3 regions of the Planococcus sp. RAB007_Raresut genome follow, and region 2 is predicted to be linked to each of the others. Evidence: a T-box and tRNA genes for the amino acid it is inferred to sense, from the RefSeq annotation. Region 2 holds a T-box; the other regions hold tRNA genes.
The links. A T-box is a leader RNA that pairs with one kind of tRNA and senses whether it is charged. The one in region 2 lies ahead of argS (arginine--tRNA ligase), so its partner is inferred to be a tRNA-Arg.

Region 1: it encodes a tRNA-Arg, which carries the amino acid that the T-box ahead of argS (arginine--tRNA ligase) is inferred to sense. The anticodon was not compared.
Region 3: it encodes a tRNA-Arg, which carries the amino acid that the T-box ahead of argS (arginine--tRNA ligase) is inferred to sense. The anticodon was not compared.

Annotation. Positions count from the first base shown of each region.
Region 1 is NZ_JBXYIF010000003.1:161,506-165,707, forward strand. It holds gene AC2Q9J_RS07405 (MarR family winged helix-turn-helix transcriptional regulator) at 1-322, shown strand, start outside; gene racE (glutamate racemase) at 333-1,142, shown strand; gene rph (ribonuclease PH) at 1,218-1,967, shown strand; gene AC2Q9J_RS07420 (XTP/dITP diphosphatase) at 1,964-2,563, shown strand; tRNA gene AC2Q9J_RS07425 (tRNA-Arg) at 2,711-2,784, shown strand; gene AC2Q9J_RS07430 (PhzF family phenazine biosynthesis protein) at 2,977-3,894, shown strand; gene AC2Q9J_RS07435 (YdcF family protein) at 4,043-4,202, shown strand, end outside.
Region 2 is NZ_JBXYIF010000001.1:362,615-366,816, reverse strand. It holds gene AC2Q9J_RS01780 (3-keto-5-aminohexanoate cleavage protein) at 1-634, shown strand, start outside; gene dsdA (D-serine ammonia-lyase) at 743-2,074, shown strand; gene AC2Q9J_RS01770 (TIGR04104 family putative zinc finger protein) at 2,108-2,422, shown strand; T-box leader at 2,438-2,642, shown strand; gene argS (arginine--tRNA ligase) at 2,698-4,202, shown strand, end outside.
Region 3 is NZ_JBXYIF010000007.1:121,494-125,695, reverse strand. It holds gene AC2Q9J_RS15300 (gluconeogenesis factor YvcK family protein) at 1-91, shown strand, start outside; gene whiA (DNA-binding protein WhiA) at 115-1,065, shown strand; gene AC2Q9J_RS15290 (HPr family phosphocarrier protein) at 1,137-1,394, shown strand; gene clpP (ATP-dependent Clp endopeptidase proteolytic subunit ClpP) at 1,441-2,055, opposite strand; tRNA gene AC2Q9J_RS15280 (tRNA-Arg) at 2,224-2,295, shown strand; gene AC2Q9J_RS15275 (glutaredoxin family protein) at 2,453-2,683, shown strand; gene AC2Q9J_RS15270 (sugar-binding transcriptional regulator) at 2,791-3,834, shown strand; gene gap (type I glyceraldehyde-3-phosphate dehydrogenase) at 3,836-4,202, shown strand, end outside.

The DNA.
Region 1 (4,202 bases), on a different contig from region 2:
GCCGCAGTTCATCGCTCTGCAATGGCTTTTCGAACATGGTGATATGACGATCGGCGATTTGTCGAATAAGATGTATCTCGCGTTCAGCACGACAACGGATTTGGTTGACCGCATGGAAAAGAATGAACTGGTCGTAAGGATTCGTGAGGAACAAGATCGCCGCGTTGTGCGTATCAAGCTTTTGAAAGAAGGCGAGCGCATCATCGAAGAAGTGATTGAGAAACGCCAGGATTATTTACAGAACGTCCTGACTGAATTCAGCGAAGAAGAAGTGGAGCAATTTTCATTCTTATTGGAGAAATTGCACACGAACATGAAATAGGGGCGGAAACATGCAAGCGAATGCGCCAATCGGAGTAATCGATTCAGGAGTCGGCGGCTTGACTGTCGCGAAAGAAATCATGCGGCTTTTGCCGAACGAGCAAGTGCTGTACATCGGAGACAATGCAAGGTGTCCGTATGGGCCTCGTCCACAAGCGGAAGTCAGAAAATATACTTGGCAAATGGCGCGTGCGCTAATGGATAAGAATATCAAGCTGCTGGTCATCGCGTGTAATACGGCGACCGCTGCAACGCTTGATTCGTTGCAGAAAAAATTGCCGATTCCGGTCATCGGTGTCATTTTTCCAGGTGCACGGGCAGCGATGAAAGTTTCGGCCACGAAAGAAATCGCTGTGCTTGGCACAATCGGCACAGTAAAAAGCGGCGCATACGAAAATGCTTTAAAATCGTTGATGTCGTCATGCCATATCGTCCAGCTGGCATGCCCTAAATTTGTGCCATTGGTGGAAAGTGATGAGTACGAAGGTGAATTTGCCAGAAAAATGGTAAGGGAGACGCTTGCACAATTGGACCGCAAGCATTTTGATACCGCCATACTGGGCTGCACGCATTATCCGCTTTTGCAGGAATTCATCCAGGAGAAGTTCGGACCATCTGTGACGGTATTGTCATCCGCTTCTGAAACCGCCAAGGATGTAGAAAATCACCTGCGTTTTCAGGGCATGCTGGCTCCAGCTGGTAAACGGCGAGTGCATAAATTCTACACATCAGGTTCCACTTCGATTTTTGAAACGATCATCAAAAAATGGCTGGAGATTGAAAAACCGGTCATTCACTCAATTAAATTCTCTCAAACCTGATGGCGCTGCTGTCAGGTTTTTGTCGGTCCCTATAAAATATGGTACGCTAATCGAGTAAATATAAGGAGGATATCCATGACAAGAGCAGATGAAAGAAAAGCGGATGAATTGCGTCCGGTCAATATGCAGGCAGAATATCTGATCCACCCGGAAGGATCCGTATTGATTACGGTGGGGCAGACGAAGGTGATCTGTACAGCGACAATAGAAGAAAAAGTTCCAGGTTTCCTGCGCGGGCAAGGGAAAGGCTGGATTACAGCTGAGTATGCCATGCTGCCGCGTGCGACAGGCAGCCGTAATCGCCGTGAAGCGTCAGCGGGTAAAATTGGCGGCCGTACGATGGAAATCCAACGTTTGATCGGCCGTGCATTGCGTGCTGTCGTGGATCTTGAAAAACTGGGCGAACGCACCTTGTGGCTTGATTGCGATGTCATTCAGGCAGACGGCGGCACGCGGACAGCTTCTATCACGGGAGCATACGTGGCGATGGTCATGGCCATCAGCAAACTTGATCTGACGGCTTTCCCTGTAACGGATTTTCTGGCAGCCACAAGTGTCGGCATCACAAAAGAGAATGGCGCTATCCTTGATTTGGATTACAGCGAAGATTCAACAGCAGAAGTTGATATGAACCTGGTAATGACCGGCAAAGGCCATTTTGTCGAGCTGCAGGGAACGGGTGAAGAATCCACCTTTACACGTGCTCAATTAAATGAAATGCTGGATCTCGGTGAAGCCGGAATCCGTCAATTAATTGAAAAGCAGAAAGAAATTTTAGGTGAAACCGCACTCCGGATCGGAGAAGAAACGAGGTCGGAATTATGAAAGAGATAATCATTGCGACGAAAAACAAGGGCAAGGCCAAGGATTTCGAACAATTGCTTGAACCAATGGGCTATAAAGTACTGACTTTGCATGATGTGGCTCCGCACATGGATGTCGAAGAAACCGGCGAGACCTTCGAAGCGAATGCTATCCTGAAAGCGGAAGCGATTGCCCAGGAACTGCAGGCGACCGTAATCGCTGATGACAGCGGTCTGGAAATCGATGCGCTTGACGGCGAACCGGGTGTCTATTCTGCCCGCTATTCAGGCGATGAAAGAAACGATGAATCCAATATTGATAAAGTTTTGCAGAAAATGGTCCAGGTACCGGATGACGAAAAGACAGCGCGTTTCCGCTGTGTTTTAGCTTTGGCATCCCCAGGCCAGGAAACTCTTCTTTTTGAAGGAACCTGTGAAGGTTTGATCATTGATGAGAGAAAAGGCGAAAACGGATTCGGGTATGATCCGATCTTTTATGTGCCTGCTCTTGAAAAAACGATGGCCGAAATGAAACCTTCTGAAAAAGCATCAGTTTCCCACCGTGGAAATGCTATTCGTGAACTAGGGAAAGCAATGCCTGGCTTGTCCGGCAACTGAGCTGCCATCGATTTTAACGATTTTGAAATGTTTTTTTAAAATAGCGTTGACATTTTCATAAAAGATTTCTATAATTAAAATTGTCTTTCGAAATAGAATGCAAAACAAGCTGTTCATCAGTTAAGTTTGCATTGAGCAGAAAGCCATGTCCCAGTAGCTCAGCTGGATAGAGCAACGCCCTTCTAAGGCGTCGGTCGGGCGTTCGAATCGCTCCTGGGACGTACAGTCTGATTATAGACATCCTAATGAAAAGGAAAAAAGCCCGAAATCGTTGAAGTCCAACGGTTTCGGGCTTTTTTCTGTTTGCGTCGAATCCCGGAGTGTAAATGGTTATAATGGTTAATAGATATCAATTTCAAATCAGTATATAAATTAATTAAAACTACTCAAGTAAATCTGTGAGGGGGCCAACCTTGAAAACTTTATCCTATACATTAGTGGACGTATTTACTGATATTCCTTTTGGCGGTAATCAACTGGCAGTGGTCGAGGGTAGAACCGATCTATCAACTGAAACGATGCAGAAGATTGCCAGGGAGCTGAATCTTTCCGAAACAGTTTTTATTTATCCGCCGCATAAAAGTACGAATACGAGAAAGTTGAGGATCTTCACGCCGCAAATGGAATTGCCAATGGCTGGCCACCCGACAATCGGAGCTGCTTATGTTTTAGCTTCTAATGGTCTAGTGCCGACTACAGACGGTTGGAATGAGTTTGTCTTTGAGGAAGAAGTCGGCGAAATACGGGTTGCGGTTCTGAAAGAGCAGGGGCGAGTCGTGAAAGTTGAAATGAAGCAGCCAATGCCTTCTTTCGATGAAAGTTTCGGCAATAGAGAACTGGCAGCTGACCTTCTTTCTTTAACTGATGCGGACCTCGTTTCAGATCTTCCTATACAAATGGTATCCTCAGGGGTCCCTTTTCTGTTTGTCCCGATCCGTTCTCTCGAAGCTATTCGCAGAATCCAATTCCGACTCGATGTTTGGGAGCAGCATTTCAAAGGCCAACCGAACTATCAGCATATCTTTGCTTTTAGTTCAGAAACGGAAAACAAAGAATCCTCGGTTCATGGAAGGATGTTCGCTCCGGCAATGGGGATTTCGGAAGATCCCGCCACCGGTGCTGCAAGTGGCCCAATGGGTGCTTATTTAGTTAAACATCGAGTTTTGCCGATTGCTGAAAATGGCATTTATACGATTACAAGTGAACAAGGATTTGAAATGGGGCGTCCAAGTTTCATCAATATCACTATCAATGGAACTGCGGAAGATATAGAAGAAGTGAAAATCGGCGGCAACTCGGTCACATTTGGCAAAGGCGAGCTGTTCATCTAAGAGCATAGGATTATCGTTAAATCTTAAGTTCATGGATATTTTGTGAAGCGGCTGAATAAAGTGAAAATATTTTCTACGAAACTCTTCCAATCGCACAGCCGGATTTGCTAAACTGTTCTGAGGTAATAGATGAATAACAGAAAGTAGGATGAACTGGAAATTGCTGACGAAACTGCCGGTTAAAATATTTTTTGCTGCTTTAGTATTGCTTGTTGGATTCAGCGGAACTGCCGCTTATGATATATGGACTTACGCACAAACTTCCGAGCTCGTGAAGGCGGACGCAGCCATCGTTTTGGGAACTGCAG
Region 2 (4,202 bases):
TCATGCAGTGAGGAAGCTTGGAGTGCAGCATTTTCATGTTCATTTAAGGGACAGCGAGGGAATGGAGACATTCGAAAACCGTCTGCTTGCACCGCAAATGCGGATTTTAAGGCAGCGCTTTCCGGATATAAAAATCGGCTTAAGTTCGAATTTGTTCAACGGGATGACTCCGGAGAGGCGATACCGGAATATCAGAGAATGGGAATTCCGGCCGGATTATACTTCAGTGAATCTCTCAGAGCCTGGAAGCGTAGAACTTTGGAATTTGCTGAAGAATAAAGGGATTAAACCGGAAGCGGGGATATGGAATCTCAACGACGCCGAAATTTTTGTGAAGCATAAGCTGGACCTGTTTTGTGAACGAGTTCTGATTGAGATGTTCTTCGAAGAAGAAGAGGAAGCAATTCGCCAAGCTAACCAGATCAGCGATATTATAGCCGAGCATAATCATTCATTGGAACAGGTGCATCAGGGAGAAGGGATAAATACATGGGGGGTAATTGATAATGCCCTGTCCCAAGATTACGGAGTGCGAATCGGCCTGGAGGATACATTGGTTTTGAGGAATGGGGTAAGGGCATCGGGAAATGTTGAACTATACAGAGAGTTAAAGATGGGGCAAGCTGCATTTTAAATCTAAATATGGATTCCCCGAAATGCATTCAGATCAGAAACTGAAATCATCAACTATTTCATGTATGATGAGGAGAGAAGCAGTCACTCAGCAGAAAGGATGATTCCAATGGCAGTTACGCAACAGCAACTCAACGATTGGCAGCAGAAGTACCCTTTATTATCCGACGTGATGGATTTTCGGCCGGTGTTATGGCTGAATCCGAATGAAACGAAGACTTCGGATCTCGGACAACTGGCGGTAACGAAAGAGGATATGCAAGGAGCGGAGGAGCTATGGCAGCGCTTTGCGCCTTTTTTGGCGATAGCGTTTCCTGAAACGGCAGAAGCTGGAGGAATCATCGAGTCACCATTGAAAGAAATTTCCTCAACTAAAGACATTTTAGAAACCACTTACAGCACAAAAATTCCCGGCAGACTGTTCCTGAAATGTGACAATGAACTCGCGGTCGCGGGATCGATCAAAGCGCGCGGCGGCTTTTATGAAGTGCTGCATCATGCGGAGCAATTGGCGCTGGAGAGTGGCATGATCACTGATGGCGATGATTACAGCAAGTTTGCATCCAAGGAGTTCAAGGATTTCTTCGGCCAATATTCAATCGGCGTGGGTTCGACAGGCAATTTGGGACTAAGCATCGGTATTATCAGTGCGGAGCTCGGCTTTTCCGTTTCCGTCTATATGTCGGCTGATGCAAAAGCGTGGAAGAAGGACTTGCTGCGCGCTAAAGGCGCCATCGTCCATGAATTTGAAGGCGATTTCGGTGAAGCCATTCTGGAGGGACGTCAACAGACCAAAGAGAACCCAATGGCTTATTTTGTCGATGATGAAAATTCGAAGCATCTGTTTCTTGGCTACAGCACTGCAGCTTTCCGCCTGAAAAAACAATTGGATGATCTGGATATGACTATTGATGCGGAACATCCTCTGGTCGTTTATTTGCCATGCGGTGTTGGCGGGTCGCCGGGCGGCATCACGTTCGGGCTCAAACAGATTTATGGCGATGCCGTCCATTGCTTCTTTGTGGAACCGACGCATTCGCCGTCTGTCCTGATCGGTTTGATGACGGGGCAGAAAGAAAAAGTCTGCGTCCAGGATTTCGGAATCGATAATTTGACTGAAGGCGACGGCCTTGCAGTCGGCAGGCCATCGAGTTTCGCTTCGTCAATCAGTGAAAAATTGATCAGCGGCATTTATACACTTGAAGACGAAGAACTATACCGGTTATTGGCAATTCTGGCCGATGGCGATGACATTTTTGTCGAGCCATCTGCAGCTTCATCTTTACTCGGACCGGTTAAATTGAGTCAAGAGGAATATCTGTCCACGCGCGGTGTGGATCCAGATAAGGCTGTACACATTGCCTGGTCTACCGGCGGCGCCTTGGTGCCTGAGGAAAATATGCAGGCGATGTACGAAAGAGGCAAAAATTTACGCGAATAAAAGATCGTTTTTTAGCTAGAAGGAGCCGGAAGAATGCAGAGATGCGAAAACTGTAAGCAAGCTTTCAAATGGAACCAGCTTTATCAATCGTTATGGCTCGCTTTTCGGCCGGTTAGTTGCCGGAAATGCGGTACAGTGCATAAAGTAGCCAGTGCCTCTCGGCTATTGGCGGTTTTATTGCTGCTGGTGCCTGTGATTTATATTTCGATTTTTATGCAGAATCTGGAGCTGGGAAGAGTCATGTTGCCGATTGTGGCTGTGATTGCCCTGGTTTCAACAGGCCTGCCATTTCTCCTTAAATATGAAAAAGTCGAATCAAGCATTGACACAAATTATGGAAATCGGTAAGATAACAAAAATACATTAAATTCTGGGAAGATAAGAGTAGGTATATGGAGTGTCGAAGCGAGCCGGGGATGGTGGAAGCCTGGCGGCCGAAGTATACCGAACCGCATATCTGAGAAACCGCCTGAACTCGAGTAGGGCAGGTCGGCTGGCGCCGTTACCGCTTTAAGCAGGTCCGATGATCGGGCAATCAGAGTGGTACCGCGGGAACCCCGTCTCTAATTCATATTAGAGACGGGGTTTTTTCTTTTTTACCGGGAAACAGGAGGAGTGGAACGATGGATTATAACAAATTGTTTGCAGAGGAAATCGAGAAAAATCTGGATGGTGGAATGGATTTAGGGAAGATAATGGGTTTAGTTGAAAAACCGAAGTTTGATGGCCAGGGTGATTTGGCGTTTCCCTGTTTTTCATTGGCGAAGATCCAAGGCAAGGCACCGCATTTGATTGCAGTGGAGTTAGCGGAGCGGATAAAACATCCTGTGTTCGAGGATGTCGTTGCTGCAGGACCATATGTAAACTGCTTCTTGAAAAAATCAGCCGTCAGTAAAGAGTTGCTGCAAACGATCGTGGAAGAAAAGGCGGCATATGGCGGGAGCGGGCTCGGTCAAGGCAAAAATATCACCATCGACTTTTCATCCCCCAATATTGCAAAACCTTTTTCGATGGGACATCTGAGGTCGACGGTGATCGGGAATTCATTGGCGAAAATCGTTGAAAAGGTTGGATATAAAGCAGTGGGGATCAATCATCTGGGAGACTGGGGCACGCAGTTCGGAAAATTGATCGTCGCATATAAAAAATGGGGCGATGAAGCGGCGGTGAAGGAAAATCCGATACCGGAATTATTGTCGCTGTATATTAAATTCCATGAGGAAGCTGAAGGTGACCCTGGCCTGGAAGACGAGGCCAGAAAGTGGTTTTGGCAACTGGAGAATGGCGACGTGGAAGCGGAAGAATTATGGACATGGTTTAAAGATGAATCGCTGAAGGAATTCAGCAAAATTTATGAACTGCTGGAAGTGGATTTCGACTCGTATGCCGGTGAAGCCTTTTATAACGATAAGATGGCTGCGACTATCGAATTGCTGAGGTCGAAAGATTTGCTTACGGAGTCCCAAGGCGCGGAAGTGGTGGATTTGACTGAAGAAGGGCTGCCGCCGTTTCTGATCAGGAAAAGTGACGGCGCAACGCTTTACGGCACACGGGATCTGACGGCCGCTTTATACAGAAAAGTGAATTATCACTTTGCAAAATCGCTTTACGTGGTTGGGCAAGAACAGACGCTGCATTTCAGGCAATTGAAATTGGTGCTGAAAAAGATGGGATATGACTGGTCGGATGATATGGAACACATTCCGTTCGGATTCATATTGAAAGACGGGAAAAAGATGTCGACCCGTAAAGGGAAAGTGGTTTTATTGGATCAGGTGTTAAAAGACGTAATCCAGCTGGCGGAAAAAAATATCGAAGAGCGGAATCCGGCACTGGCGAATAAAACGGAAACCGCACAAATGGTGGGCGTCGGTGCAGTGATTTTCCACGATTTGAAAACGGAGCGGCAGAATAACGTCGAGTTTTCACTGGAGGCAATGCTGCGTTTTGAAGGTGCAACGGGACCTTACGTCCAGTACACCCACGCCAGAGCCTGCTCGATTTTGCGGAAATCAGGAATTTCGGTGGATGAGATTAAGGCTGTTGGACTGGACGACAGCTACAGTTGGGAAGTCATCAAGGATTTGATGGCATTTCCGGAGGTGATTTTGAAAAGCTTTGAGCAAAG
Region 3 (4,202 bases), on a different contig from region 2:
GGTGCGCCATGAACCGAGGAAAGTGGCTGAATGGCTGTTCTATTATGCTGGCGGCCAAATGAAAGAAGAACCGAAACTTCGGTTTTTTTAAAGGGTTGAAAGGAGGGGAATGAATTGTCGTTCGCTTCGGAAACAAAAAAAGAAATGACGCAAATTGAAGTGGATGAATGCTGTGGCAAGGCCGAGTTATCGGCATTGATACGGATGAATGGCACGCTGTCGTTTTCGAGCAGGCAATTGAGCGTGGATATACAGACAGAGAATGCCGCGATTGCCCGCCGGATCTACACACTTTTAAAACGCTTCTATCCGCCGTATCCAGTGGAGTTGCTGGTGCGGAAAAAGATGCGACTCAAAAAGAATAACGTTTATATTTGCCGGATCCGGGATGGTTCCAAACATATCCTAGAAGACCTATTGATCATCACTGAAGGTTTTCAGTCCCAGCAGGAAATTGATAAGAAGCTGATCGAGAAAAATTGCTGTAAACGTGCATATTTGCGCGGTGCTTTTTTGGCTGGAGGTTCTGTCAATAACCCGGAAACTTCATCCTATCATCTTGAAATATACTCATCTGACCGAGATCATGCGGATTCCCTCACAGAATTGATGAACTTTTTCCATTTGAACAGTAAGACGATCGAACGGAAAAAAGGCTTTGTCACTTATTTGAAAGAAGCTGAAAAAATCTCTGATTTCCTCAGCATTGCCGGTGCGCATTCAGCTTTATTGAAATTCGAGGATGTTCGGATTATCAGGGATATGCGGAACAGCGTCAACCGATTGGTCAATTGTGAAACCGCCAATCTCAATAAAACCATCGACGCGGCTCTTCGCCAAGTGGAAAATATTCGCTTTATCGATTCGGTTATTGGCGTGGAACAGCTGCCGGAGCGTTTGCGTGAAATTGCCAGGCTGCGCGTCGAGTATCAGGATGTTACACTGAAGGAGCTCGGTGAAATGGTATCAACCGGGAAAGTCAGCAAATCCGGTGTCAATCACCGACTTCGGAAGATTGACGAAATCGCTGAATCATTGAGAAAAGGCGAAACGATCGGCGGTTAACTGCCGCAGTTCTTTCATATAAATCAATAGAATCATATTACAGTACAGTCAATTTTCTGAGGAGGATATGCATGGTTGAGAAACAAGTGAGTGTACAATTGAAATCAGGTTTACAAGCCAGACAGGCGGCTTTATTTGTTCAGGAAGCAAACAGATATAATTCAGACGTCTACCTCGAAAAAGAGGGAAAGAAAGTAAATGCTAAAAGTATCATGGGCATTATGAGCCTGGCGATCAGCAAAGGCACTGAAGTACAAATTTCAGCAGACGGTTCTGATGAAGAATCTGCGGTTGAAGCTTTGGCTGCGCTAATCGAAAAAGAAGCATAAGAAAACCCCGCAGCATTCGCTGCGGGGTTCTTTCATGCTTTAAATATTAAATATCTTCTTTCTTATGTTCATTAGGCAATTTGCTGCGAGTGATGATCTGATCGATCAAACCATATTCAAGAGCACGTTCAGCTGTCATGAAGTTATCGCGATCAGTGTCTTTTGAGATGACATCAAGCGATTGGCCAGTGCGGTCAGCAAGAATCTGGTTCAATTTTTCACGCAGGAACAAGATCCGTTTTGCTGCAATCTCGATTTCAGTTGCTTGGCCTTGTGCACCGCCAAGTGGCTGGTGAATCATAACTTCAGCATTCGGAAGCGCATAGCGTTTTCCTTTTGTACCTGCTGCAAGAAGGAAAGCGCCCATTGACGCTGCCATACCGATGCAGATCGTTTGAACATCTGGACGGATGAATTGCATCGTATCGTAGATAGCCATACCGGCTGTAATGCTGCCGCCCGGGCTGTTAATATAGATGGAAATATCTTTATCAGGATCTTCGGCTTCTAAAAACAGAAGCTGTGCAACGATTGAGTTTGCAACATTATCGTCGATGCCGCTGCCGAGCATGATGACACGGTCTTTCAATAAACGCGAGTAAATGTCGTAAGCGCGCTCGCCTCGGCTCGTCTGTTCAATTACTGTTGGAATTAAATTCATAGAAAATCCTCCTTGTGTAAGTGATAACATTCAGCACTGAAATACATTTCAGCTGTATTATTATCATACACATCTTGGTCAATGAAGGTCAAATCTAACGAATTGAAAATATCAACTTGATAAGTGCCGCCATATTTTGTATACTGGTAAAGTCGCTAATGACGATTCGCCCTCGTAGTGTAATGGATAACACCCAAGATTCCGATTCTTGTAATGGGGGTTCGATCCCCTCCGAGGGCATATGATGAGACCCGCTTGCCAGTATTTGGCGGAGCGGGTTTTCTTATATATATAAGAAAACTCATAAAATTTTCCCTGTTGATTGATCCGTAGTGATTATTTTAACTGATTTTTAATTTGCTGAGATAATAATTTCTTTAAAGAAAGAAGGCTGGCCATGCTGACACTTTATACCCGTCCTAATTGTCCATTATGTGAAGAAGCGAAACTAATGCTTAAACTGATACAAGAAGATTTTCCGGTGGAGTTCAAGGAAGTGAATATAGAAGAGGATGACCGGCTGCATGAAAAATACATGCTGATGATTCCGGTACTTGAAGAAGATGACAAAGTATTGATCTATGGCAATATCGGGTATGCCGAAATTCTGGAAGCGTTGAATTACTGACGCTTCTTTTTTGTTGCAATCAGAATTACTATTAGGTAGAATGAATTTAGTGGGACAGAAAATTACCTAGTGGGATAAATTTCGTCCAGCTGGAATGGAGTGAATCTATGGATGCTTTATCTTCAGCACAGAATAAACTGTTGCCGGAAATGTCCGTGCTCCTGAAAAAACGTTATCAAATCCTGCAGACAATCAATCAGGAACAGCCGATTGGCAGGAGAACCTTGAGTGAATTTTCCGGAATGACGGAACGCGATATCCGAAAAGAAACGGATCTTCTGCGGGAACAGCAATTGATCGAGATGAAATCCGCCGGCATGGTGATTACCAGGCAAGGCGAGGAAGTTCTCGATTCTTTAAAATCCTTTATGCAAAAGCTGACTGGGATTGCAGATCTTGCAGAAAGATTGAAAAAGCATTTGAAAATATCGGATGTCATTGTAGTTCCTTTGGATTCTGACAAAGCAGTCACAGTTAAAAAAGGGATCGGTAAAGAAGCTGCTCGTCTTCTGGAAGCGAATTTCATCGGTGAAACCAAAGTTGCCGTGACCGGAGGCAGCACGATGGCGGCAATCGCCAAAGAATTGAAAGGCGATAAAGCCTATCCCCCTTTGCAATTCATTGCTGCGCGCGGTGGCCTGGGTGAAGATGTTCTGCATCAGGCGAATACGATTGCTTCAGCTTTTGCTGAAAAAACCGGTGGTTCATTTAAAACGCTTTATTTGCCGGATCATCTAAGTGAAGAAGCTTATGCCATGATGATGAAAGAACCGCTTATCAAGGAAATGATGGACCTTTATGAACAAACGGATCTTGTTGTCCATGGAATCGGCAATGCCGAAGAAATGGCGCTAAGGCGGCAGTCGACTGCTGAAGAAGTTCAGATGATCACGGAAGGCGGCGCTGTCAGCGAGGCATTCGGGTATTACTTCGATGCAGATGGCAATGTTGTTTACCGCATCCGTTCAGCGGGAATCCAATTGGAACAAGTGCAAAAAGCCCCTGCGATTATTGCAGTAGCTGGCGGGCACTCGAAAGCGAAAGCGATAATTTCATATTTCAAAAATGCACCTGAACGGTCAGTACTTGTGACTGATGAAGGTGCCGCAACAGAAATTCTTAACCTTATAGAAAACTTAGGAGGAAAATAATATGACTTTAAAAATGGCGATTAACGGCTTTGGCCGCATTGGACGTATAGTATTCCGTGAAGCATTGGCAAACCCTGAAGTGGAAGTAGTTGCAGTAAATGATTTAACAGATGCAGCAATGCTTGCTCATCTATTGAAATACGATTCGATCCACGGTACCTTGGATGCAGAAGTTTCAGCAAGCGGCGAAAATATTGTTGTCAACGGCAAAGAAATTAAAGTCTTCTCTGAAAAAGATCCAGCGCAATTACCTTGGAAAGATCTTGGAATCGACATCGTACTGGAGTCGACAGGAATCTTCACGACTGAAGAAAAAGCTTCAAAACACATCGAAGCTGGAGCTAAGAAAGTTATCCTTTCAGCGCCTG